Regions from separate parts of the Arthrobacter sp. HLT1-20 genome, predicted to be linked through region 1. Evidence: riboswitches for the same ligand, from Rfam matches in the RefSeq annotation. Region 1 holds a riboswitch; each other region holds the start of a gene.
What was found. Region 1 has a riboswitch for cyclic di-AMP ahead of ACX80Q_RS07395 (NlpC/P60 family protein). Riboswitches for the same ligand answer to the same signal wherever they lie in the genome.
Positions count from the first base shown of each region.

Region 2: another riboswitch for cyclic di-AMP. It lies ahead of ACX80Q_RS17750 (aggregation-promoting factor C-terminal-like domain-containing protein); the one in region 1 lies ahead of ACX80Q_RS07395 (NlpC/P60 family protein).
Region 3: another riboswitch for cyclic di-AMP. It lies ahead of ACX80Q_RS10285 (M23 family metallopeptidase); the one in region 1 lies ahead of ACX80Q_RS07395 (NlpC/P60 family protein).

Region 1 is NZ_JBTNDR010000009.1:115,036-121,289, reverse strand. It holds gene ACX80Q_RS07425 (ornithine cyclodeaminase) at 1-410, opposite strand, end outside; gene ACX80Q_RS07420 (Lrp/AsnC family transcriptional regulator) at 534-965, shown strand; gene ACX80Q_RS07415 (alpha/beta hydrolase family protein) at 1,090-1,956, opposite strand; gene ACX80Q_RS07410 (molybdopterin molybdotransferase MoeA) at 1,962-3,170, opposite strand; gene ACX80Q_RS07405 (DUF6457 domain-containing protein) at 3,175-3,474, opposite strand; gene mobA (molybdenum cofactor guanylyltransferase) at 3,483-4,202, opposite strand; gene ACX80Q_RS07395 (NlpC/P60 family protein) at 4,329-5,111, opposite strand; cyclic di-AMP (ydaO/yuaA leader) riboswitch at 5,116-5,334, opposite strand; gene ACX80Q_RS07390 (M23 family metallopeptidase) at 5,469-6,155, opposite strand.
Region 2 is NZ_JBTNDR010000052.1:9,065-17,320, reverse strand. It holds gene ACX80Q_RS17780 (ABC transporter ATP-binding protein) at 1-646, shown strand, start outside; gene ACX80Q_RS17775 (YhgE/Pip family protein) at 643-2,679, shown strand; gene ACX80Q_RS17770 (SixA phosphatase family protein) at 2,691-3,212, opposite strand; gene ACX80Q_RS17765 (winged helix-turn-helix domain-containing protein) at 3,317-4,159, opposite strand; gene ACX80Q_RS17760 (MFS transporter) at 4,781-6,046, opposite strand; gene ACX80Q_RS17755 (MarR family winged helix-turn-helix transcriptional regulator) at 6,047-6,523, opposite strand; cyclic di-AMP (ydaO/yuaA leader) riboswitch at 6,739-6,935, shown strand; gene ACX80Q_RS17750 (aggregation-promoting factor C-terminal-like domain-containing protein) at 6,938-7,663, shown strand; gene upp (uracil phosphoribosyltransferase) at 7,810-8,256, opposite strand, start outside.
Region 3 is NZ_JBTNDR010000015.1:90,698-98,953, forward strand. It holds gene ACX80Q_RS10250 (DUF305 domain-containing protein) at 1-367, shown strand, start outside; gene ACX80Q_RS10255 (F510_1955 family glycosylhydrolase) at 577-1,335, shown strand; gene ACX80Q_RS10260 (cytochrome c biogenesis CcdA family protein) at 1,340-2,089, shown strand; gene ACX80Q_RS10265 (multicopper oxidase family protein) at 2,116-3,642, shown strand; gene lgt (prolipoprotein diacylglyceryl transferase) at 3,653-4,567, shown strand; gene ACX80Q_RS10275 (DUF3105 domain-containing protein) at 4,564-5,199, shown strand; gene ACX80Q_RS10280 (hypothetical protein) at 5,333-5,578, opposite strand; gene ACX80Q_RS10285 (M23 family metallopeptidase) at 5,910-6,602, opposite strand; cyclic di-AMP (ydaO/yuaA leader) riboswitch at 6,746-6,919, opposite strand; gene ACX80Q_RS10290 (hypothetical protein) at 8,136-8,256, opposite strand, start outside.

The sequences.
Region 1 (6,254 bases):
GTGCCGATCAGGGCCAGGTGACGAGAATCGGCCCGGGCCAGCTTCTTGGCCACCATGGCCGAGGTTGCGGCAGTGCGCAGCGCCGTCAGAACCGTCATTTCCGACATGAACGTTGGGTAGCCGTTGTGCACATCGGCCAGCACCCCAAACGCCGTGACAGTTTGAAACCCACGGATCGGGTTTGAGGGGTGGCCGTTCACGTATTTAAACGCATAACTGTCCTGGTCGGCGGTGGGCATCAGCTCAATCACGCCAAACGCCGTGTGGCTGGCCACGCGCGGGGACTTGTCAAACTCTTCCCACCGCCGAAAATCATCGCCAAGGTATTCAACCATCTCTGCCATGATGGCTTCCGGGCCGCGTGCGGCAACCCAGCGGATCATATTTTGAACATCTACAAAGCGCGTCATTGGGCTTCCTTCACATAGTTTCCTTCACTGTACGGTGCAGCGATTTGTATGTTCAATGGGCAGATCACTCACATTCCGCATGGTTTGTGCACAAAACGTGGCGCCCCGCTATACACTTTGCGCATGACCACCCTTGATGACCTTGACCGGGCACTGCTGTCAGCACTCCGCGAGAACGGCCGGGAACCCGTGGCCAGCCTGGCAAGGCTGCTTGACGTATCTCGGGCAACCGTCAACAGCAGGATGGAAAAGCTGCTGGCCTCCGGCACTGTGGTTGGCTTCTCCGTGCGTGTGCGTGATGAGCTGGATCCTCTCTCCATTCGCGCCATCTCCCTCATAGAAGTGGAAGGCAGGGCCACAGACCAGGTCATCAGCCAGTTGAAGGGGCTGGCCGAGATCCGGGCGTTGCACACCACCAACGGCGCCTGGGACCTGGTGGCCGAGTTGGGTGCGGAAAACCTCGCCGATTTCGACAAGGTTTTGGGAAAAATCCGTTCCATCCCGGGCGTTGTCAACAGTGAGACCAGCTTGTTGCTCAGTTCCGTGTTGCGATAGCGTCGCCCAAAATCCAGCCCGTGTTGCGATAGCGTCGCCCAAAATCCAGCCATTGCTGCGAGAGGGTCGGGGAAAAACACACCATTGCTGCGAGAGGGTGTGAAGAAAGGTTCCGGCAGGGCGTCTACGTCCAGGTGCCGTCTCGGAGCCATGCCAGAGATTGTGCCCAAAATGTGTGCCTGTATCTGCTGTGGAACAAGGCGAAATGGCCCATGGCGGCCTCCCCGTAGTGTTCCGGGCGCAGGTGGATGATGCGGGCCTCGCTGTTGGGTGTGTAGGCGACCGCCCGTTCCATGGCGGCCAGGGTGGCGTAGGAATCGTCGTTGGGTGCCACGGCCAGGATGGGCGCGGTAACGGCCAACTGGTTGGTGCGCAGGGCCGCACGATCGGAGCCAGCAGCAGCTGTGAAATCTTTGCGGGACCGGGCCCAGTCCAGTGCCACTGCGCGCGGGAGGTCCTCCATGACGCCCAGCCGCTTGGCCGGAAAATAGCCGAACATCGCCACCAGCGGCACAGTCACTAGACACCGGACGGCGTGGTCCACTTTGTAGCGGAAGGTGAAGTCGCGCCAGTGCGCGTGCTGCCCTCCCACCGTCAGGATGCGGGAAAGCTGGCTGGCATGTGCCGCCATCCCCACGCCAAAGCCACCAAAGCTGTGCCCCACAAAGTGCACGGGCAGGCCAAGCGAGCGGGCCAGCGCCCAAGCCAGCACGGCGTCGATGTCCAGCGATCCCCACTCAAACCAACGCTGGGTTTGGCCGCGCAACGATCCGCCGTGGGACTGGCCAATCCCCCTGTAGTCAAAAGTGACGGCAGCGAATCCGTGCAACGCAAGGAAGGCCGCGTACCGGTGATAGTAGCCGGCCAACACTCCGGTGGCACTGCCGATGACCACCGTGCCGCGCTGTTCAACGCCGTTGGGGACGTCAAAAAGATGCCCTCGCAGCACCCGACCGTCGGCGCAGTTGAAGGAAACCGGATGCCCACTCACGTCTCCTACGTCCACGGCAGCGCGAAAGCCGTGAGGGTCTCCCCCATTTTGACCCCATGAGGTGGAACCACCATGATGCCGTCAGCAGCCGCCAGGCCACGCATCATGGCGGAGTCTGTGTAAGCGCATGGCGACGCTAGGCCGTATACCAGCCGGTACGGCATGAGCCTGGTGGGACCCTGAAATTCCTTGATGGGCGTTCCGCAAGGGACTTCAAAGGTGCCCGGCATGGCTGCGCTGCCCAGTTTGGCCAGCAGCGGCGCCGCAACACTTAGCAGGGCCACCATGGCTGCCAGGGGGTTGCCCGGCAGTCCCACCAGGAAACGGCCGTCGGGCAGCTCGGCCAGCAGCGTGGGATGGCCGGGCCGCATGGCGATGCTGTTGAGGTGAATGGTTCCGCCCATGGCTGCAATGGCCTGGCGCAGGAAGTCCGCCGATGAATTTCCGGTGCCTCCTGTAGTGATCAGGACGTCCGCAGGCAGTTCCGGTGAGTCTTCCAGGGCCGCCAGGATAGACTCGAGGGTGTCGTTGGCCCGTTCCAGCCCCACCACCGTGCCGCCAAGGAGGCTTACGACGGCGGGCAGCTGCGGCGAGAATGCGTCGCGCACCGTGCCGGCTGCCGGGATCCCGGACGCCACCACCTCATCGCCCGTCAGCACCAGCTTGACCAGCGGCTTGCCTAAAACGTGGAGCTCGTCGGCCCCGCCCAGTGCGGCCAGGGAAAGGTGGGCAGGGTTCAGCCTGGTGCCAGAGGTGATCAAGACCTCGGCCAGGGCGGCCTCTTGCGCCACGGGGCGGATGTGCTGGCCGTTCTTCGGCTCCCCGGGCCGGGATTCGGGCCCAAGAACCAAAACCGGCAGGCCGTCGTCGTCGTTCCTGATCTGGCCCGACTCACTGCGCAAAACAGCCTTGGCACCGGCGGGGATCAGCCCTCCCGTGACAATCGGCACCGCCTGCCCCGCGGCAAGCCGGCTGCCGGGTTCGGCGAAGATCCAGGGTGGGCTCCCCGCCACGGCCCAGCCGTCCATGGCGGAGGAGGCGTAGTGGGGCATGGGGTGCAGCGCCAGAAGGTCGCCCGCCACGGTCCTGCCCAGCGCGTCGGCCAGCGGCACGGGGTGGGCAGGCAGCGCGTCGGGGAGCTCGTAGGCAAGCGCCCTGGCCTCGTCCCAGGTGTGCGCCAGCATGCGCGGCCGGTCAGCCGGCGTGGATGCCATGGGGCTATTGTTCGGCTGCTGTGCCGGGCACAGGCTCGGCCCGCTCTGCCGCTGCCATGGACGTGGCCAGTCCCAGGGCCGCCTTCATGGCGGTTGCCTCATCCGTCTGGCCGGACCCTGCTGCCAAGCCTGCCGCGAGGCCCGCCACAAAGGTTGTCAGGGGTGCCGCAGGGCGAACGATCGAGTGCGCTGCCACGCCTGCAACGTTCAGCACGCCCTGAATGTCCACCTCAATGTCGGCAATCTCAAACGCCGCCTGCAGCTTTGCCATCCACGCCTGCAAAATCTCGTCCTGATTTTCCAACTGCTTCCTCATTCCTGCCCGCCGCACGGCACCGCAATGCCGTGGCTGCGGGCGTCATCCCACGTGTCGATGTCCGCGGTGATTCCCGCCGGGACAGCACATTCCTTGATAGTCACACTAGCAATGAGTGAACGCACAGACGCGTTCGCCAGCCGCTGTGACGCCCGTGCCGCGTCAACGGCAGCCCGCAGCGCCCGCGAGGGATAGATTCCGGCCAACGGCTGAAGCCTGCCGTTGTCCACGGCCACCACGGCACGCGGCGGCGCGCTTGGGCCAGATTCCAGGCTGGCTGCCTCAAGATTGTCTGCTTCAACCAGAAGCCGGGCAAGCGCAGCGGCGGCGGGCATGTCACACGCAAGGACCAACACCCTTTCCCCAGGGTCATCGCCCAGGGGCAGTGCTGCCAATCCGGCGGCAATTCCCGCGGCGGGGCCGGCATGGGGCGGATCTTCCTGCACGGCCACCACGCGCCCACCCGATTCCGTGGTTCCGAGCCATCCGGCGATGCTTTCCACGGGACCCACGACGGCGATCCGGGCCCGGGCGCCAGCGTCCCCGTGCGCTGCGGCTGGCTGGGCCCATTGTTGCGCAGCCTCGTGGGCGTCGATGGCCTGTGCCGCGGCCTGCACTGTACGTGCCAGCAGGGTGGTGCCCTCCACCAGGAGACCCGCCTTGGGCACGCCACCGAGGCGCCGGGAGAGTCCACCGGCCAGAATCACTGCCTGCATGGATGCGGTGTCAAAGTCAGCATGTGGCCATGTTACCGCGCGTAAGAGGAGCCCAAGGGACTGCTGGCGTGCGATTAAAGCAATAAACCCCGTCCAAGGACGGGGTTTATTGGGTGTAAAAAGTTCTTAGTGACCCATGGCGATGAATACGGGGCCTGAACCGACGTTGGCGGAGAAGATAGCGGTTGTGCCGCCGCCCCATCCACCGTGTACGGCCTGGCCGTTGCCAATGTAAACAGCGATGTGGGCCATGCCCATGCCGCCATCTGCATAGTAAATCAAGTCACCGGGCTGAGCTTCGGCTGCGGAAACCGTACGTCCCAAGCTCAAGTAGCCAGCGGGCCAGTCGTGGAAGTTAATTCCAGCGGCAGCCAAGGAGTTGCTGGCAAGTGCGGTGCAGTCCTGGCCAACACCAATCTGAGCCAAGGCGGCGCTGGCGATGGTTGCGCCAATTCCACTCTTGGTAACAGGCTTTGCGGCAGGTGCTGTTGTGGTGACCGTGGCAACCGGTGCTGCGGCGGGTGCCACGGCCTCTTCTGCAACAGGTGCTGCAACAACGTCGCTGCTCTGTGCCTCTACAACTACCGGCGCCTCAACAACAGGGGCCGGGGTGGAGGTGATTGCGGGGGTGGCGAAGGAGATCTTCACCGTGGAAGCTGCCGTGATGGCGGACGCGAGTTCCGTCTTCATGTTCAGCGTGGTTGCACCGTCAGAAGCGCGCTCCACAGTGGGAGTAGCCGCGTTTGCTGCGATACCGGATGTGAGTACCAGTCCTGAAGCAGCTGCAATAACAGCTGCCTGACGACCAACCCCGCCGACGTTGGAGCTGACGGCTTTCGTGAGGGTGGAGATCGGGCTGGTCTTAACAACCTCGGCGCGGTGGCGCCCGAGGGCAGTGTTTGAAGCCAAGAAGGATTCCTCTCCCAATGCCTGCGAGGTAAGCTGTCGGATTCGGATGGGAGTCACCCGGCCGCTCCACGTTATGGCGCACGTTTAGAATCACTTCTTCTACGTGGTTTAACGCTTCGCGGCTTCACCCCAAGGACTTCTGCACTAAATGCGAAGCCCGATTATTGGTTCCCCCGCCCCTGCCAGACGATTGATACGAACGGACCATGAGCAGTGGCAGAGCTAGGCAATCCACTCATGGGCGCCAGCTTGATTCGAAGTTGGCGCGATTACGACGTTACAACAGATTTTTGCCAATGTCACGTTCAGGTCACGGTCAGGTGACTAAGTCGTAATCAAACGTAGCCTGTGGATGGATTAAAGCCAGCCCATGGGATCGACGGTTTCGTCGTTGACGATTACTTCAAAATGCAGGTGGGGGCCGGTCGATGCGCCGGTGGAACCGCTGAGGCCTACCACGTCGCCACGCTCAACCTTTTGGCCAACCTTGACCGAGTTGCTGCTCATGTGGTTGTAGGACGTTGAGAGCCCGTTGCCGTGGTCCACCACTACGCGGTTGCCACCGCCGTAGGTGTGCCACCCCGAGAAGGTGACGGTTCCGCCGGCGGCTGCAAGTACGTCGGTGCCGCTCGCAACGGCGAAGTCCTGGCCGGTGTGGTGTTCGTCAATCTGGCCCGTAATGGGGCTGATGCGGTCACCGAACGGGGAGCTTGGTGCCAAGGCCTTCAGGGGCGCTGACAGCGTTCCCTTGGAGGCGGCAGGGGTGACGTTGGAGGCTTTGACCTTCAACGTTTCCTTCAACTGGCCATCGGCGTTCAACTTGCTGCCAATTTCCGGGGCCGCAAAAGTAATGGGAATATCCGCGGATGCAGTGACTAAAGTCTGCGTCGACGCTGCAAATTCCGGTTCCAGCTGCTGCTGGTCAATGCCCTGGGCAGAGGGCAGGGTGACGGCCAGTACTAGACCCGTGGCGGCCATGGCGACACCCATTTTTTGGCCTGCGCCGCTGGCGGCGCCGGCACGCATCAAAGCGGCTACGGACACGCTCGATGATGAATTGGCACGCTCTGCGGCAAGTGCTTCGCGGCGACTGCCGGTGGTAGCTACAAGCTCATGAGTTGCCGGCGACGACGCGCGACGGCG
Region 2 (8,256 bases), on a different contig from region 1:
GCGCCGCCGCAGCGCCATTGTGGACGCCCCGGATGTCAATGCCCCCGAGAACCACCTCACGGTGCGGTCCCTGACCTCGGAGGATCTGGCCCTGGTGCCCTTGAAGTTCCGCGACCGCACCCGCCCCACGGAGTGGCTGGTCAGGCACGGGTTCCGCGACATCCTTCAGAAGTGGGTGGAGGAACTTGAACCCGCCCGGCTGCTGCACCTGCAACTTGAATTGGCGCTGGCCAACAAGGACGTTGACGTGGTGGTGGTGGACTCCCCCGACCGTCACACGGCTGACGTCGCCGCCTGGCTGCCCCTGCTGGAGCAGACGGCCAGCGGCACCATGGGCCTGGACCCTGACGCGCCCGCCGACGCGCCGCTCAGGCCCCTTATGGTGATTGGCGTGGTGGGGCGGCTGCCCGATGAATGGGGCGGTTCTGCCGCGGTTGCCGGCAATGCCCTGAACCATCCCCTGCTCGACGGCGCGGAGCCCCCTGCCGCCGTGGTGACTGAACCGAACCGGGCAGAGGACACGGCGCCCACAGAGGACGCTGAGCCCGCCGAGGCAGCTGCGGAGGCAGCCGCCGCCTCCCCCGCCGCAAAAACTGAACCGCCCGCACGCGAAACAGCAAAGCACACCACGGAGGAAATCCAGTGACAGTCTTCCGATTGGCTATGTCCGAGCTCAAGCGCATGACCGGCGGGCTGTTGCCCAAGCTCACCATTGTGGCCATGGTGATGGTCCCGCTGCTCTACGGCGCCGTGTACCTGTACGCCAACTGGGATCCGTACGGGAACCTGGACCAGCTCAAGGCTGCCGTGGTGGTCCAGGACGAGGGCGCTGTCACCAAGGACGGCAAGGAACTGCACGTTGGAAAAGACGTGGCGGCAAATCTGGTGGAGGGCCACAAGTTCGACTGGCGGCTCGTGGACACCCCGGCCGAGGCCAACGAGGGCGTGAAGAGCGGCGACTTTGCCTTTGCCCTGGTCATTCCGAAGGATTTCTCGGCCAATCTGGCATCCCCGGAGAACTTTGACTCGGCCACCCAGGCCATGATGAGCGTGACAACCAATGACGCCAACAACTACCTGCTGACGTCCATTGTGGATAAGGTGACCACCCAGGTCCACGCGTCGGTGGCGCAGCAGGTGGGCCTGCAGACGGCCAACTCGCTGCTGAGCGGGTACGGCACCATCCATGCCCAGCTGGTGAAGGCGGCCGACGGCGCCAAACAGCTCGCGGCGGGGGCCACCACCCTAGACACGGGGGTGGGGACGCTGAAAACCGGCACGGGGGAACTGCAGAACGGCACCAATGACCTGGTGGCGGGCCAGTCGAAGCTTGTCACGGGCGCCAAGCAGCTCCAGGCTGGTGCCGCGGCCCTAGACAAGGGCCTGGGCCAGCTGGAGGCCCAAACCGCAACATTGCCAGATGACACCCAAAAGCTCTCCGACGGCGCCGCCGCTGTGGCGGCCGGCAACGCTGCGTTGAATGACAAGGTCCAGGGCGCCATTGGGACCGCCGGGAAACTGGATGCTGCCGCTACCGCAGCCATCAATGACAAGCTGGCGCAATTGGTCAGCGACGGGCTTCTCACTGATGCGCAGGCGGCGGAGATCCGCTCCTCGCTGGCCGGCGCCGCCACGAGTCCCACCGTCACCGATTTGAAGAATACGCTGGCCGCGGACGCTGCCGACATCCAAAAGCTGGCCAGCGGATCCGCAGCCGTGGCGGACGGTGCCGCGAAGCTGGCAGCTGCCACGCCCACACTCACCGCAGCGATCACCCAGGCCCATGCCGGGACCGGGGACCTGTCCACGGGTGCGGCAACCCTAGCCGAAGGCCAGGAAACCGCCCTGGACGGGGCAAACCAGCTGGCGGCCGGCGCCACCAAGCTCAACAACGGTGCCGGCGATTTGAAGGACGGTTCCAGCACGCTTTCCGCCGGTGCCGCCGAACTGTCCAAACAGTTGCTTGGCGGTGCGGGGTCCGTACCGGATCCCACTGACAAGGACAGGCTCAACGCAGCAGGGGTCATTGCCGATCCCATCCGCGTGGATTCCATCTCGCAGGCCAAGGCCGCAAATTACGGGTCCGGCCTGGCACCGTTCTTCCTGGTCCTGGCGCTCTGGATTGGCGCGTTCATGCTGGTCCAGGTCATGCGGCCGCTGACTGTGCGCGCCCTGGCCTCCAACGCCCCGTCCTGGAAAATTGCTGTGGGCGGCTGGCTGCCCTTTGCCACGGTTGCCACAGGGCAGGCCCTGCTGCTGTACGCGGTGGTGAAGTTTGGGCTGGGGCTGGAGCCGAGCCACCCGTGGCTGACCTTGGGCCTGTTGCTGCTGGCCTCGCTGGCGTTCACAGCCCTGATCCAGGGAATTGTTGCGCTTTTGGGCACGCCGGGGAAGTTTGTGGTGCTGATCCTGCTGGTGCTGCAGTTGGTGTCCTCCGGTGGCACCTTCCCCTGGCAAACAACGCCCGAGCCGCTGCACATCATGCACCAGATCCTGCCCATGGGGCATGTGGTTGAGGGCATGCGCCACTTGATTTACGGCGCTGACTTGGCACCATTGATACCCATAGTGCTTGGCTTGCTGGGCTACACGGTGCTCGGCCTGCTGTTTGCCTGGGCAGCCGTCAACAAAAAGAAAACCTGGACGCTCAAGACATTGATGCCGGAGATCGAAGCCTAGGACCCAATAGCCTAGCGCGGCACCACAAAGTTGTTCAGCTGGGCGTCCTGGCCGTCAAGGGTTGCCCAGTCGCCGGTGTAGTCGAAGACGGCGAACGCGCTGGTAGGGAAGCCGGACGCCAGGTCCATGTAGGCGTCCTGGTCCGAATCCCGCGAGGCTAGGCGCAGGGCCAGGGATTGGATGCCGGGCATGTGGCTGATCACCATGAGCGTGTTCACGGTTTCCGGCACATGGTTGATGACCGAGAGCATGGAGGTGGCCCCGGCGGCGTAGAGCGCTGTCTCGAGCTTGGGGGTAGGGGCCTTATCCGCCAATTGCTGGCATACCCAGGTGCAGGTTTGCCGGGTCCGCAGGGCAGAGGAACACAGGATGAAGTCCGGGAGCACGGAGTTCTCCACGAGCCATTTGCCGGCCAGCGGCGCCTCAGTGTGACCCCGCTGGGCCAGCGGCCTGTCATGGTCCTCCACACCCAGCGGAAAAGCCGCCTTGGCATGGCGCATCAAGATCAACTTTTTAATGTGGTGTTCGCTCATGTTCACAGTTTAGTGACACTTAAAGCAGAACGACGGCGGTTGCCGCGCCCGAGGGGCCCCAATTGCAGACGCGCCAGCGGCTGGAATTGGGGAGGGCGCGGGGACTAGATGGAGTATTCGGGGGCGGCCCAAACAACCACTTCGGGGTGCTCGTAGAAGCGGTAGCCTTCGCCGCGCACGGTGCGGACCGTGTTGGCCAGGCGGCCCAGCTTGGAGCGCAGGCGGCGGATGTGAACGTCGATGGTGCGTTCGTTGGGGACCTCGTCGGCGTTGCTCCAGAGGCCCTCAAGGAGTTCGTCGCGGCCCACGGTGCGGGTGCCGTTTTCCACCAGATAGTTCAGCAGCTCGAATTCCTTGAACGTGAGGTTCAGGGTGTCACCGTCGAGGTGCACTTCGCGGCGGGCCAAATCGATCAGGACGCCGGTGGGGCGCTGATCGGCAACCGGGACGCGGACCGCTTCCTGGCGCTGGCGGCTGGACACTGTGGGGTCACCGAAGGTGGAGCGGACCACGTCCAAGGCGGTACCAACGGCGTCCGACGGCGCAATCGCCACGGCTGCATAGCTCTGGGCCTGCGGTACAAGGGTTTGGGCGTAGGCGCGGATGTCCTGGGCCAGCTTGGCCAGAGATGTTCCGGCGGCGGCAGCAGTGTCCTCGTCAACGCCAACGTAGAGCACGAATCCGCGGGCCACATTATCCGGACTGACGCCGCGCAGCTTGTCTCCGCCGGCAATCACCGGGGTGGGCGCCGTCATGGGGAAGCCCTCGGCGGCGGGGACAGCACGCAGCCGGGAGGTGGCAGTGGCCAGGTCGGGGCGGTAGGCGCCTGCATAGCCGGGGTGCTCCGCATGGGCAGAATGGGCCAGCGAACCCTGGCCGGTGTTGCGGGCAACCGCCTTGGCGGCGTTTCGAACAGAGATGTGGACGTATCCGGATGCTACTGACATTGAACTACCTAAGGTCTATGGCCGTACTGGACGGCGCGAATGCTTCCTTCAGCTTTGAGAATCCAAAGCTTTATTGCCCTCTTTACGAGGGCCAGCCCATGGGCCAAGGCCTGAAATTTGCCATGTGTTGCTACATCCCCCAATGGCTTCCAGGTATTGCGATCTAGGCCTGCATTCGACAACTGTGCAAAAGCTGTCCCCTCGCTTCGAGGCGGACATTTGCTGCTGCTGCAGAATTCACTGAGTGGGTGTTCACATACGTCAGTGTCCTACGTAACAAAGCAATCTTGCAAGTAACAAAGGCCCCAAACGTCCAGCATGTGAGATTGTGCTCTATTTTGTGACCAACCTTACATTGTTGCTTTGCTCTCAGTTTGGTGGAAAATGACGATTTGAGACAAACAAAATCATCACATTGACAAAAAACGCGCGCATAAATTCTGCATGAACCCTTGTTTTGATAATTATATTCAAACCGCACTTTTGCACGACTAGGATGCCCTCGACAAGTTCTCGGAGACACCCAGCTTGTTCCCAGTTTTTTACGCTAGGTAAACAAATGTTTACCTAAAGCGCTGGACGTAGGACCTTGGTTGACTGGGAGTACCTCGTGGCTGGCAGCTAGCGGTGGAGTGCCCGCGCCAAGGCGAACGGGCGGATAGCCGCAATCTGCTCCCGCAAGGTGACGTTGTTGCGCTTGTTCAGCATCCAGAGCGCAGCCAGACCGGCAAGAACGGCAACAGCGGCCCCCATGCCCAGCGACCAGCGGGGGCCGAATTCCGTGGCTATCCACCCCACCAGCGGCGCACCTATGGGCGTCCCACCCTGCATCACCACCATGTAGACGGCCAGCACTCGGCCGCGCATGGCGGAGTCGGTGGTCAGCTGCACGGTGGTGTTGCAGGCGTTCATGAACGTCAGCGATGCCAGCCCCACCGGCACCAGGGCAATGGCGTAGAGGGCAAAGCTGGGCATGAAGGCTGCCACGCCCACCGTCATGCCAAAGGCCAACGCACCTCCCACGATGTAGAGCATGCGCATGGTCTTGCGCCTTGCCGCCAGCAACGCGGCAGCAAGGGTGCCAATGGCCATGACGGAGCCCAGCAGCCCATACTCCCCCGGACCCACATGGAATACGGCTGTGGCCATGAGCGCGTTGGTGATTTGAAAGTTCATCCCAAAGGTGGCCACCAGGAACACCAACACCATGATCATCATCAAATCCGGGCGCTGCCGGATGTAGACAAAGCCCTCGCGGATCTGCCCCTTGGCCCGGGGCACCCGCACGGCAGGAATGAGCTCGCTGGTGCGCATGCGGCACAGCGAAACGATCACGGCCGCAAAGCTGGCGGCATTGATCAGGAAGGCCGGGCCGGTTCCCACCAGTGCAATGACCAGGCCGGCGACGCCGGGGCCGGCAAGCCGGGCCAGGTTGAATGATGCGCTGTTAAGCGCCACGGCGTTGGGCACATCCTCCTTGGCAACCACCTGGGACACAAACGCCTGGCGTGACGGGGCATCGAAGGCGCTGGCCACCCCCAGCAGGGTTGCCAATACATAAACGTGCCACAGTTGTACAGTCCCCGTGACAACCAATATTCCCAACAAAAGCGCACAAATTCCCATGGCAGTTTGGGTGAGAAGAAGCAGTTTTCTTTTGTTGACGCGGTCGCCCACCAGCCCGGCGTAGGGCCCCAGGAACACGATGGGCAAAAACTGCAGGCCGGTGGTAATACCGGCAGCAGTGCCTGAATTATTGGTCAGGACTGTCAGGACCAGCCAGTCTTGGGCAACGCGCTGCATCCAGGTACCAATGTTGGACACGAGGGCTCCGGTCACCCAGAGCCGGTAGTTGAAGACTCTCAGGGAACGGAACATGGAACTCATCTAGGCGCTCATCTCCTGCAAAATCAGAGCCGCCTCATGCAGCGTTGCCCGCTGTTCCGGGGATAGATCCGCTACGCGCCGGGCCAGCCACGCGGTTCGTTTAGAGCGTGCCCGCAGCAGCGCGGCGGCTCCCTGCTCGGTGATTTGCACCAGCACCTGGCGCTTGTCCTGCGGGTTCACCTGGCGGCTCACCAGCCCGGCCTCAGCCAAGGCGTTCACTATCCGGGTCATGGAAGGTGCCTGGATCTGCTCCCGAGCAGCCAACCAACCCACTGTCTGCGGCCCCCTGAGTACGGCCGCCAACACCGAATACTGCCCGGGGCTGATCTCCCCCGTGGCGGCCTCGGCCCGCAGCCTTCGGGAGGTACGCATCACCGCCACCCGCAATTCAGCCGCCAAGGGCGCCACGCCGATCGGCTTGCGGGCCACCAATGGTGCCTTGTCCGGCGTCGTAGTGCTAAGGGAAGGTTCGGTCATCACGGGTCAGCTACCTAAAGAAAAAGTTTCGTATCCTCTTGCTTCCCACCCTAGATGCTTAGCATTGCTAAGTAAATGACGACTTGCTCACCTTGCCTTCCGCCTTGCTACAAACGTTGTTACCAAAACGTGACATAGCCCAGAGTTTGAGTTAGGCTCATATTTGTGCCGGCTGAATCATCCACGATTTTTGGCACAAATGGACGGACCGCCGAGCTCTGCCGCCGCCCATTTCCCTCCATTCCCATGGCAGAGACGGGGGACCCAATCTTTGCGGGCCTTCCACCTGGAAGCCCTTGGGGTTAAGCCAACGCAGTCCTTACAAGCAGTGAACTCTGCCTGCCATTACTGCGTGGCCGGATTCTCTAGTCCGTTCCCGACAGCTCACCTCGCAGGCGTAGAGAGGCTACAACTATGTCTGCATCACTGCAGCGCGGCCGTCGTCGCGCCGACTCCACCCGCCGCCCAACCATTTTTGGGCTCGCCGCAGCCAGCAGCGGAACACGCGCAGCCAGCAAGTCCTCCCCCGTCACGGCCACAGCCAAATGCCTGGCTGCCGTGGCAGTGCTGGGCGCCTTGGTAGCCGCCGGATCCGTGGCCCAGTCCGTGGACAACACTGCTGCCACGCAGGGCAACACCAGCCTGGTCGCCGCCGTGGACCGCTCCGTTCCGGCACCTGCCGTGTCAGTTCCCACGGATGCCGCCATCAGCTTCCCCGGACTTGCCGTCAGCTCATCGCCGAAAGCTGCCGCCACCACGCCTCCCGCCGTCAAAGCCGAGGCGGAACAGGTCAAGGCCGTGGCCGCAACGCCCGCGCCTGCCGTTGCTGTGGACGATCCCGCAGCAGCCAAGGCCTACGCCGCAGGCCAGATGGCCGCCCATGGCTGGGGCGCCGACCAGATGAGCTGCCTCACCCTGCTCTGGCAGCGCGAGTCCGAGTGGCTGACGTCCGCAGAGAACGCCTCCAGCGGCGCCTACGGCATTGCCCAGTCCCTGCCCGCTGACAAGATGAACAGCGAAGGCCCCGACTGGAGCACCAACTACCAGACACAGATCCGCTGGGGCCTGGGTTACATCGAGGGCCGCTACGGCTCACCGTGTGGCGCCTGGGGCCACTCCGAATCCGTGGGCTGGTACTAACACACGTGTTTTAGGGGCTGGACGGGCTGCTGCCGGTGACTTTTAAGGGCCTCTTGCGAAAAATGCCGCCGTTCCCGCAAAATGCCACCGGTCTATCGTTGGCATTTTGCGGGAACGGCGGCATTTTTGGTTTCTGGGGTTGAGCGCTACTCCGCTACGCCGTAGAGGCGGTCGCCGGCGTCGCCCAGTCCGGGCACAATGTAGGAATTCTCGTCCAGGCCTTCGTCAATGGAGGCAAGAACCACGCGCACATTGTCGCGGGCGCCGTGGGCGGCCTCGAGCTTGGCGAGGCCTTCCGGTGCGGCCAGCAGGCAGATGCAGGTGATGTCTGCGGCGCCGCGGTCAAACAGGAACTTGAAGGCTTCGATCAGGGTGCCGCCGGTGGCCAGCATGGGGTCCAGCACGTAGACTTGGCGGCCCGTGAGGTCCTCGGGCAGGCGCTCGGCGTAGGTGATGGCCTCGAGGGTTTCCTCGTTGCGGGCCATGCCCAGGAAGCCGACCTCGGCGGTGGGCAGCAGGCGCGTCATGCCCTCCAGCATGCCCAAGCCGGCACGCAGAATCGGCACCACCAGGGGTGTGGGCTTGCTCAGTCC
Region 3 (8,256 bases), on a different contig from region 1:
CAAGACTGGCCTCGATGCGAAGATCACCGCATTGGCCACGGACATCAAGGCCGCCCAGGACCCGGAAATCAAAAAAATGACCACCTGGCTCACCGGCTGGACCGAGCCAACGGTCATGGCCGGCGATCACTCCATGAGCGGCATGATGTCGGCGGCCGACTTGGACAAGCTCAAGGCCGCCGAGGGGGCGGAGGCGAGCAAGCTGTTTCTGACCCAGATGATCGCCCATCATGAAGGCGCCGTGGCAATGGCCACGTCCGAGGTTACCGGCGGCAAGAACGCCAACGCGGTGACTTTGGCGAAGAGCATCGTCGCCTCACAGGAATCCGAGATCAAAGACATGAAGGACTTACTGGCGGCGCTGTAGTCCTTGACTGCTGCTGACAACTAACGGTGGCGGTTCGTGGACGTTAGAACCGCCACCACCTTCAATCTTTTCGATCAGCATGTTTTGGAGTTCTTGTGAAACCCCGCTTCTTCCTTTCGCCTGCCCGCACTACAGCGATCGTGGCAACGCTCACGCTTCTCGTGCTGGCTGGTTGTTCGACACCACCGGATCCGCAAGCTGTTGCGGCAGTGGGCAGCGATCATGTCCACGGGATCTATGTGGACCCCTCCTCGACCAAGGTCCTTCTAGCCACTCACGATGGGTTGTTCGATGCAACAGGGACAACGCGGAAAAAAATCAGTGAAAATACCATCGATCTCATGGGATTCACCTCCTCTGCCGAGCCGGGAACCTACTACGCGTCCGGTCACCCCGGGCCGGATTCCTCATTGCCGAACCCCCTCGGACTGGTGAAATCCACTGATGAGGGAAAGACCTGGCAACAGGTCTCCCGAGGCGGCCAGTCAGACTTCCACGCCCTGACCGTTAGCGGCGGCAGCTTGGTCGCTTTCGACGGGCAACTTCGCACCAGCACAGATGGAATAGCGTGGTCTACCTCGCCCGCAACGTTCTCGCCTGCCGTTTTGGCCGGAAACCCCGCCTCGACCGTCGTGTTGGCGACCACCGAAGCGGGAATTCAACGCTCAATCGACGCCGGGCAAACCTGGGAACTCGTACCCAAGGGACCCATCATTCAGTTCGCCGCGTTTGCTGACTCAGAGATGAAAGCCCCGACGGAAGCTGTCGGTGTTGCTCCGGATGGGAGCGTCTACGTCTCGAACGATTCAGGACTGACATGGACCGAGAGAGGAAAAATCACGGGCCAAGTCGAAGCCATCACTGCCCTAGCCGGCACCACAGGCAAACCCTGGATTTGGGCGGCCACTACCAATGGAGTCCAAGTTTCCACCGACGGCGGAGCAACATTCCAGCCAGCTGCATCCTAGCAACATGAGTACCGGAGAGTTTTTCGCCACGACGGTAACCTCCGGCGCCCTCCTCGTCGCCATACGACTGGCCCTGATTGCCGGTATCGTCTCGTTTCTATCCCCATGCATTCGGCCCCTCGTTCCTGGCTACCTCGGCTACGTCTCTGGTTTGACCGATCCGAACCAGGCGCGCAATCGCCGGCGTGTGGTGGCAGGGGTGGGTCTGTTTATCCTCGGATTCGGTGCCGTGTTCACCCTTTACGGGGCTGCTTTCGGGATGGTTGGCTCCTGGCTCTTCCGATGGCAGGACCCTCTCATGCGCGTCCTGGGCGTTGTCGTGATCGTCATGGGACTGGTGTTGCTGGGGAAGTTCTCTTGGTTACAACAGAGCCGCAAACTAACGCTCACTCGACGCACCGGACTTGGCGGGGCACCGTTACTGGGCATTGTGTTTGGCCTGGGCTGGACACCCTGCATGGGCCCGACACTTAGCGCCGTTCTGACCCTGAGCATCTCCTCCGGCAATGCCTGGCGCGGGGCAATACTGGCTTTCATCTACTGCCTCGGCTTGGGCATACCCTTCCTCCTAGTCGCCCTCGGCCTGGGCTGGGTTACCCAAATTCTGGGCTTCATCCGTCGCCACATCCGCATTGTCAACATCGCTGGAGCCAGCATGCTGATTGTCCTCGGCGTCTTGATGGTCACCGGAGTCTGGATGCAGTGGATCTACCAGCTGCAAAACCTCTCCGGTACCTACCTCACCGTCGTCTAGGCCCACATTCTTCAAAGGAACACCTCATGAGCCACACATTAAACCGACGCTCCTTCCTGGGGCTCTCCGTCGCGGCCACCGCAGCGGCCGCCTTGGCAGCTTGCACACCCACCCCGCCAGCAACCGGACAAACCAACCGAATCCTTCCTACCGACCCACTCATCAACGACTATGAAACTCGGCGGGATTCCACCGAAAAGACCGTCACCAAAGCCCTCACCCCCGGCCTGTTCTCCACCACCCTGGCGGGGAAGACGCTCACAACATGGGGTTATGACGGCGCCCTCATCGCACCGACCCTGCGCGGCACAGCCGGTGACCAACTCAAGGTCACCGTCACCAATAAGCTCAGCGAGCCCACCAGCATTCACTGGCACGGACTCGCCCTACGTAATGATGCCGATGGTGTCCCTGGACTCACTCAGGCCGCGATTGGCGCCAGCAAGGACTACCCCTACAGCTTCAAGCTGCCCCACCCGGGAACCTACTGGTACCACTCACACGTGGAAATGCAACGAGAACGGGCTCTCTACGGTGCCTTGATCATCGAAGACCCTCAAGAAAGTTTGAAGTACGACAAGGACTGGGTGATCATCCTGGATGACTGGCTCGACGGCGTCACCGGCACCCCAGAGGACGTCATCAAAGAGCTCTCCAAGGGTATGGCCGGTATGGGTGGCATGAACCACGGCGAAGGCGACGGCGGAATGGTGATGGGCCACATGCTCATGGGCGCCAGCAGCGACTTCCTCGGCGGTGACGCCGGGGACGTCGCCTTCCCACTCCACCTGTTCAACGGCCGTGAGCCGGAGAACCCGGAGACTTTCACGGCCACGGCGGGGGAAAGGATACGCCTACGTATCATCAATGCCGCAGGAGACACCGCCTACCGGGTTGGGGTCCCGGGCCAGAAACTGACTCTGACTCACACCGATGGATTCCCCGTCCAGCACACCGACGTGGACGCCGTCGTCCTGGGGATGGGCGAACGCATCGACGCGATCCTGACCGTCCAGGACGGCTACACCCCCGTGCTGGCCCTTGCCGAGGGGAAAGCCCAGATGACTTACGGCCTAGTTACCACCGGAAGCGGAACAGCACCCGGGAAAGAGGCTCTCCCGAAAACGCTGAGCGGCAAGGTCGTTGACGGTGGCCAGCTTACCGCTGACCCAGCTTTGAACCTTCCGTCCAAGTCACCGGATCGCACCCACGAGCTGCGCCTAAGTGGCGGAATGGCGAACTACGACTGGGGTATCAACGGCCAACGCTTTGACATGACCAAACCCTTCGAAAAGGCTTTTGACCTCAAGGTCGGGGAACGGGTGGAGGTGAAGTTCATCAACGACACCGAAATGTGGCACCCCATGCACATTCACGGTCACACCTTCCAAATCGGCGCCACCGGGGCTCGCAAGGACACAGTCATAGTCCGTCCCAAAGAGACCGTCACCGTCTATTTCGATGCCGATAATCCGGGGCAGTGGCTCTTCCACTGCCATAACGCTTATCATGCCGAACGCGGCATGATGGGCGTCTTCTCCTACCTCAAGTAAGACGGCCCCCATGAATCCAATCGCGCTCACACCCCTACTCATCCCCTCACCCACGGTCAGTGCACTGCAACTGGGGCCACTGGCCATCCGTTTCTACGCCCTGTGCATCCTGGCAGGCATTGTGATTGCCGTCTGGCTTACCGGACGACGATTAATCGCCCGCGGAGGCAAACCCGGAACAATCCTGGATATTACAATCTGGGCCGTCCCCTTCGGCATCGCCGGCGGACGGATCTACCACGTCATCACCAGCCCAGAACTGTACTTCGCGCCAGGGATGAATCCCTGGAACGCCCTGAAGATATGGGATGGCGGAATGGGCATCTGGGGTGCCGTCACACTGGGACTTCTCGGCGCCTACATTGGGTGCCGACGCAACCAAGTCTCCTTCACCGCCCTCATCGACGCCGCAGCCCCCGGGCTACTGATCGCCCAAGGCCTCGGACGTTGGGGGAACTGGTTCAACAACGAACTCTACGGCGACACGACCACAGTGCCCTGGAAACTACAGATCCACCAAATGGACTTCAGCACCGGCCGCGCCTACCTGGACAGCAACGGAGCCCCTATCATTCTGGGCTATTTTCAACCAACGTTCCTCTACGAATCCCTCTGGTGCCTAGCCGCCGCAGGATTGTTGCTCTACCTTGACAAGAAATTCCGGCTCGGGGCCGGATCCGTATTTGCCCTCTATGTCGTCTTGTACACCTCAGGTCGGTTCGTATTCGAGCTGCTGCGCTCCGACTATGCCAACACCATCTTGGGACTTCGGGTGAATACCTGGGTTTCAGGCCTGTTACTGCTCGCCGGTGCCACCGCATTCCTGTTTTGGCGAGGCAAACCTCGTTCAACCGTAGATCCCATACGCACCACCAACTCAGACGATATATCCGCGACCCCGTCTACTCCAAGGAGACAGCAATGAGTAACGCCAAGGACCGACAAGTCGAACGCAAGGCAAAAATCGATGCCGTGTTCGCCACGCACCGAGTGAAACAACGCCGACGGAACCTTTTCGTCTACGGCGGATTTGGCCTGCTGGCCGTCGCCGTCATCACCATAGTCGCATTCGTCATTACCGGGTCTATGCAGGCCCGCGAGGAGACGGCTGCGGCCGCCAAGAACCCGATCACTGGGGTCCAGACGTACCCGAACCTTACCCGTAACCACGTCCAAACCCCCGTGAGCTACCCACACGTCCCCGGTGTTGGTGGTGACCATTCAGCAACGTGGACGAACTGCGGTATCTATTCAGACCCAGTCGATGAGGAGCGGGCTGTTCACTCACTCGAACACGGGGCGGTCTGGATCAGTTACAAGCCAGACCTTTCCCAGAAAGACGTCAGTGCCTTGACTGCCCTGGTCAAGGGAAAACCCTACGTCCTCCTCAGCCCCAATCCGGACCAACAAGCGTCCATCACTGCCTCCGCGTGGGGTACTCAGCTCACCGTACCGAATGCCGATGATTCCCGACTTCCCGTGTTCGTCAAGGCCTACGCCATGGGCCCGCAGACGCCAGAACCCGGGGCTGCATGCTCTGGTGGCACTAACGGCTAAGCAACCCGCCCTAGAAAGGACAGAACAGGAATAATGGTCTCCCCGGTCATGACGCCCACAGGGGCTACCGTCGTCACCGCCTTTAGTCAGGAGCGGCCAGGTGATCATGGCCGTGGGTGTTCTGGTCGGACTCTCACACTGGATCGCACACGTCGCCGTGACCGGGGGTCCGCCCGGCATGCAGGATCTCCTCATCGGATACCCCACAGCTACCGCCCTCTTGTTTGCAGGTGCCATCGTGGCTGGACGTGCCACGCCCAAGAAGCGCTGACTTGCCACCCTTGGGCATGCAGGCGAGAACCTGGCCCATGAAGGCAACCACACTGCCCCTGATGGGTCCCGCCAGTGCGCTCAACGATTGAGGACCGCGACGTTTCACGGTCCTGATCCTAGAGTCGCCTCAGCCTTCAGTCATAGTCTGCTTGGGGCGTTGCTCCACCGATCTCCGGCTACCCATTGTTTGTTCTGTTGTTACAGGTTCTGGGTACCACGATCGTCTTGGACAGGAGATCATAGGTTCTCTCGGAGCAGCCCGTTATCCACCCGGCGTTAGCATGCAGCACGCTACTTGGATGAGCTCAATAATGATTTATCAGTGAATTCGCCCTTGCGTGCCTGGCCAATGGGAGGGGTCACGGTGGCCCGAAGGCCACCAGGACCCCCACATGTCACTTTTTACACCGGTGCCTTCCAAGAAGGAGGGGATTCGATCAGATGAACGGTGCCGGATCGACCGTTTGACCATTGACGACGACCTCGAAATGAAGGTGGCATCCGGTGGAATTACCCGTTGACCCAACCCCAGCAATCTGCGCGCCTGCACTGACTTGCTGGCCGACGCTGACGCCAATGCTGTCTAGGTGGTTATACGTGGTTTTGATCCCGCCACCATGGTCAACCACAATCCGGTTTCCGCCTCCGTACTGGCTCCAGCCAGCCTCTGTCACGGTCCCGCTCCCCGAAGCGAAGACGGCAGTGCCGCAAGCCGCCCCGAAATCGATCCCGTTGTGCAGTTCTCCACCAGCGCCGCTCAACGGATTGGTCCGATACCCGAAGGGTGAGGTGACCGTCAGTGAGGCCAACGGAGGCACCAGTCCCGAGGACGGGTTAGCAGTAGGAGCTTCTGGTGCCGGTGCGGGTGGTGTGGGTACTGTTGGGGCCTGTACCGGCACAGGGGTCTTTTCTGCAGCCGCTGGCTGCAGTCCGCCTGCGGGGGCTGTCGTTGGTGCCGGTTTGCTGACAAGAGACGGCTGAGCGAAAGACAGCACGACGTCCTTGTCCGCTGTCACTGTCGGTTGCGCTGTCGAGGTGGCGGCGCTGGCGGTCACCGCAGAGGAAAGGTGGTTGGTTTCGGCATGTGCGGCGGGAAGTGCCGTTAGGGCAATGAATCCTGCCGCTGCCACAGCTAGTGCCAGTGGCTTTCGGCCCGTGACGTGTTTGGATTTGATTTCAACTGGAGACGTCCAGTGGCGTCCAGGCAAGGTCGGGGAAGTCTTGGAGACGGTGGCACGGCGGCGGCCGTGTTGGCGGCGGGCAGGCATAGATAAGGTCCTCTCGACGCCGACGAAGTTAGCTGTCGGATTCGGGCGAGGGGTCTGCCCGGCCCGCTCAACGCATAGCCGTACAGGCTTGGATTGTTGAGCGCGCTTCACCCCAAGGCGCACTAAGGCGCCGGCGGTGGTTCCTCCGTCCCCGTCTAGAAAATGAACGGTCGTGATCCGCCGACGGGGTTTGGCGAAGCGGCCACGAACATACCCTTAAGGGGCATGTATTTATTCAAGCCTAACCAAAAAGCTTCAAAAGTTATAATTCCGTTACATTCGGATGCCGATGCCCTTCTCTCCTCAGGTCAGTACCTTTCGCAATTTGCAGACAATCCGGATCACAAGACGCCACTCCTCCAAATCGTCCCGGCAACCCCTTTCGGGACGATTTGGGGGGTCCGGCTGGCTGGAAGTCAATCGTCATGGAATGGACCTGCTGCAGCCCACCGTTGGGCTGGTAGTTCACGGCAAAATTGCCCGACTACGTGGGCCGGAAGATCGAATCTCCCGCGCCGTGCTGGCTGCAGTCTCAAGGGAAGTTCTTGGCTAAGCGACGGTCCTCAATGCCGAGATTACGGCGAACGGAGGGCCAATTCTTGGTAGTCACATTCCACGATCGTCCAAGCCAGGAACAATCGCGGAATCTAGGGGATTTTCTGTCCACTGGTCGGGAAATATGAGAGCAAATTGAACCTGAATCGGCCGAGTTGGAGCCAATTTCGTGACCAACTTTTCGTTCAAAAACGTGAGTAAAACGTGATTCGGCCCCCCGACGCACCCGGCCAAAAAAGTAAAACCGCAGGTCAGAGCCACATTTGGTGCCCCGGGCCGGACTCGAACCGGCGGCCAAGAGAAACTCAGGAGTCTCATGCCAACAGTGATCGTTTCACGTCAAAAACCGTGTGTTTCCGGGGGAGTGCGGAACAACAGGGCCCCTTTGACATGCCAAGGATTGCCGTGGGTTTTCGTTCAATAACGTGAGTAAAACGTGATGAGGTCCTGCAGCGTAGCGCCGGAGCTGCTGTTTGGTGGCCGTTTGCAGGTTCATCGGCATCATCGACGGCATGTCACCGGTTGTCGATAGCGGGCCGTCGTGCATCAACGACATGTGTTGTTCAGGGCCCGGTTTCCTTCCTGTCCGACAGATGGCTAATTGCCATTGCAGAGATACGGTTTGGTGACTTCTTACTGGGCGATTGGAGCATCAACTTCCCTGATTTAAGGGCAATTTGGGTCTTATCTGTCGTCCTTTCCGGTATGGATTGGGATCATTTCTCGGGGTTAAATTGCGAACATAAAAATGACTGCCGGACGCGATGAAGTGCGAATCTGGTTCCTCATCGCTTTGATCGGGCCCCAGCTTGAGTTGTGAATTCTCGCCGCCGGGTGTTCTCAGATTTGGGTGTCCCAGATTGCATGAGTATGCCAGTTCTCTGGTGCGCCGATGTCGTTGATGGTGGGTCCGGGAACGTTAGGGAAGGAGGCCAGGAGAGCCTGTGCCTTGTTCGTCCAA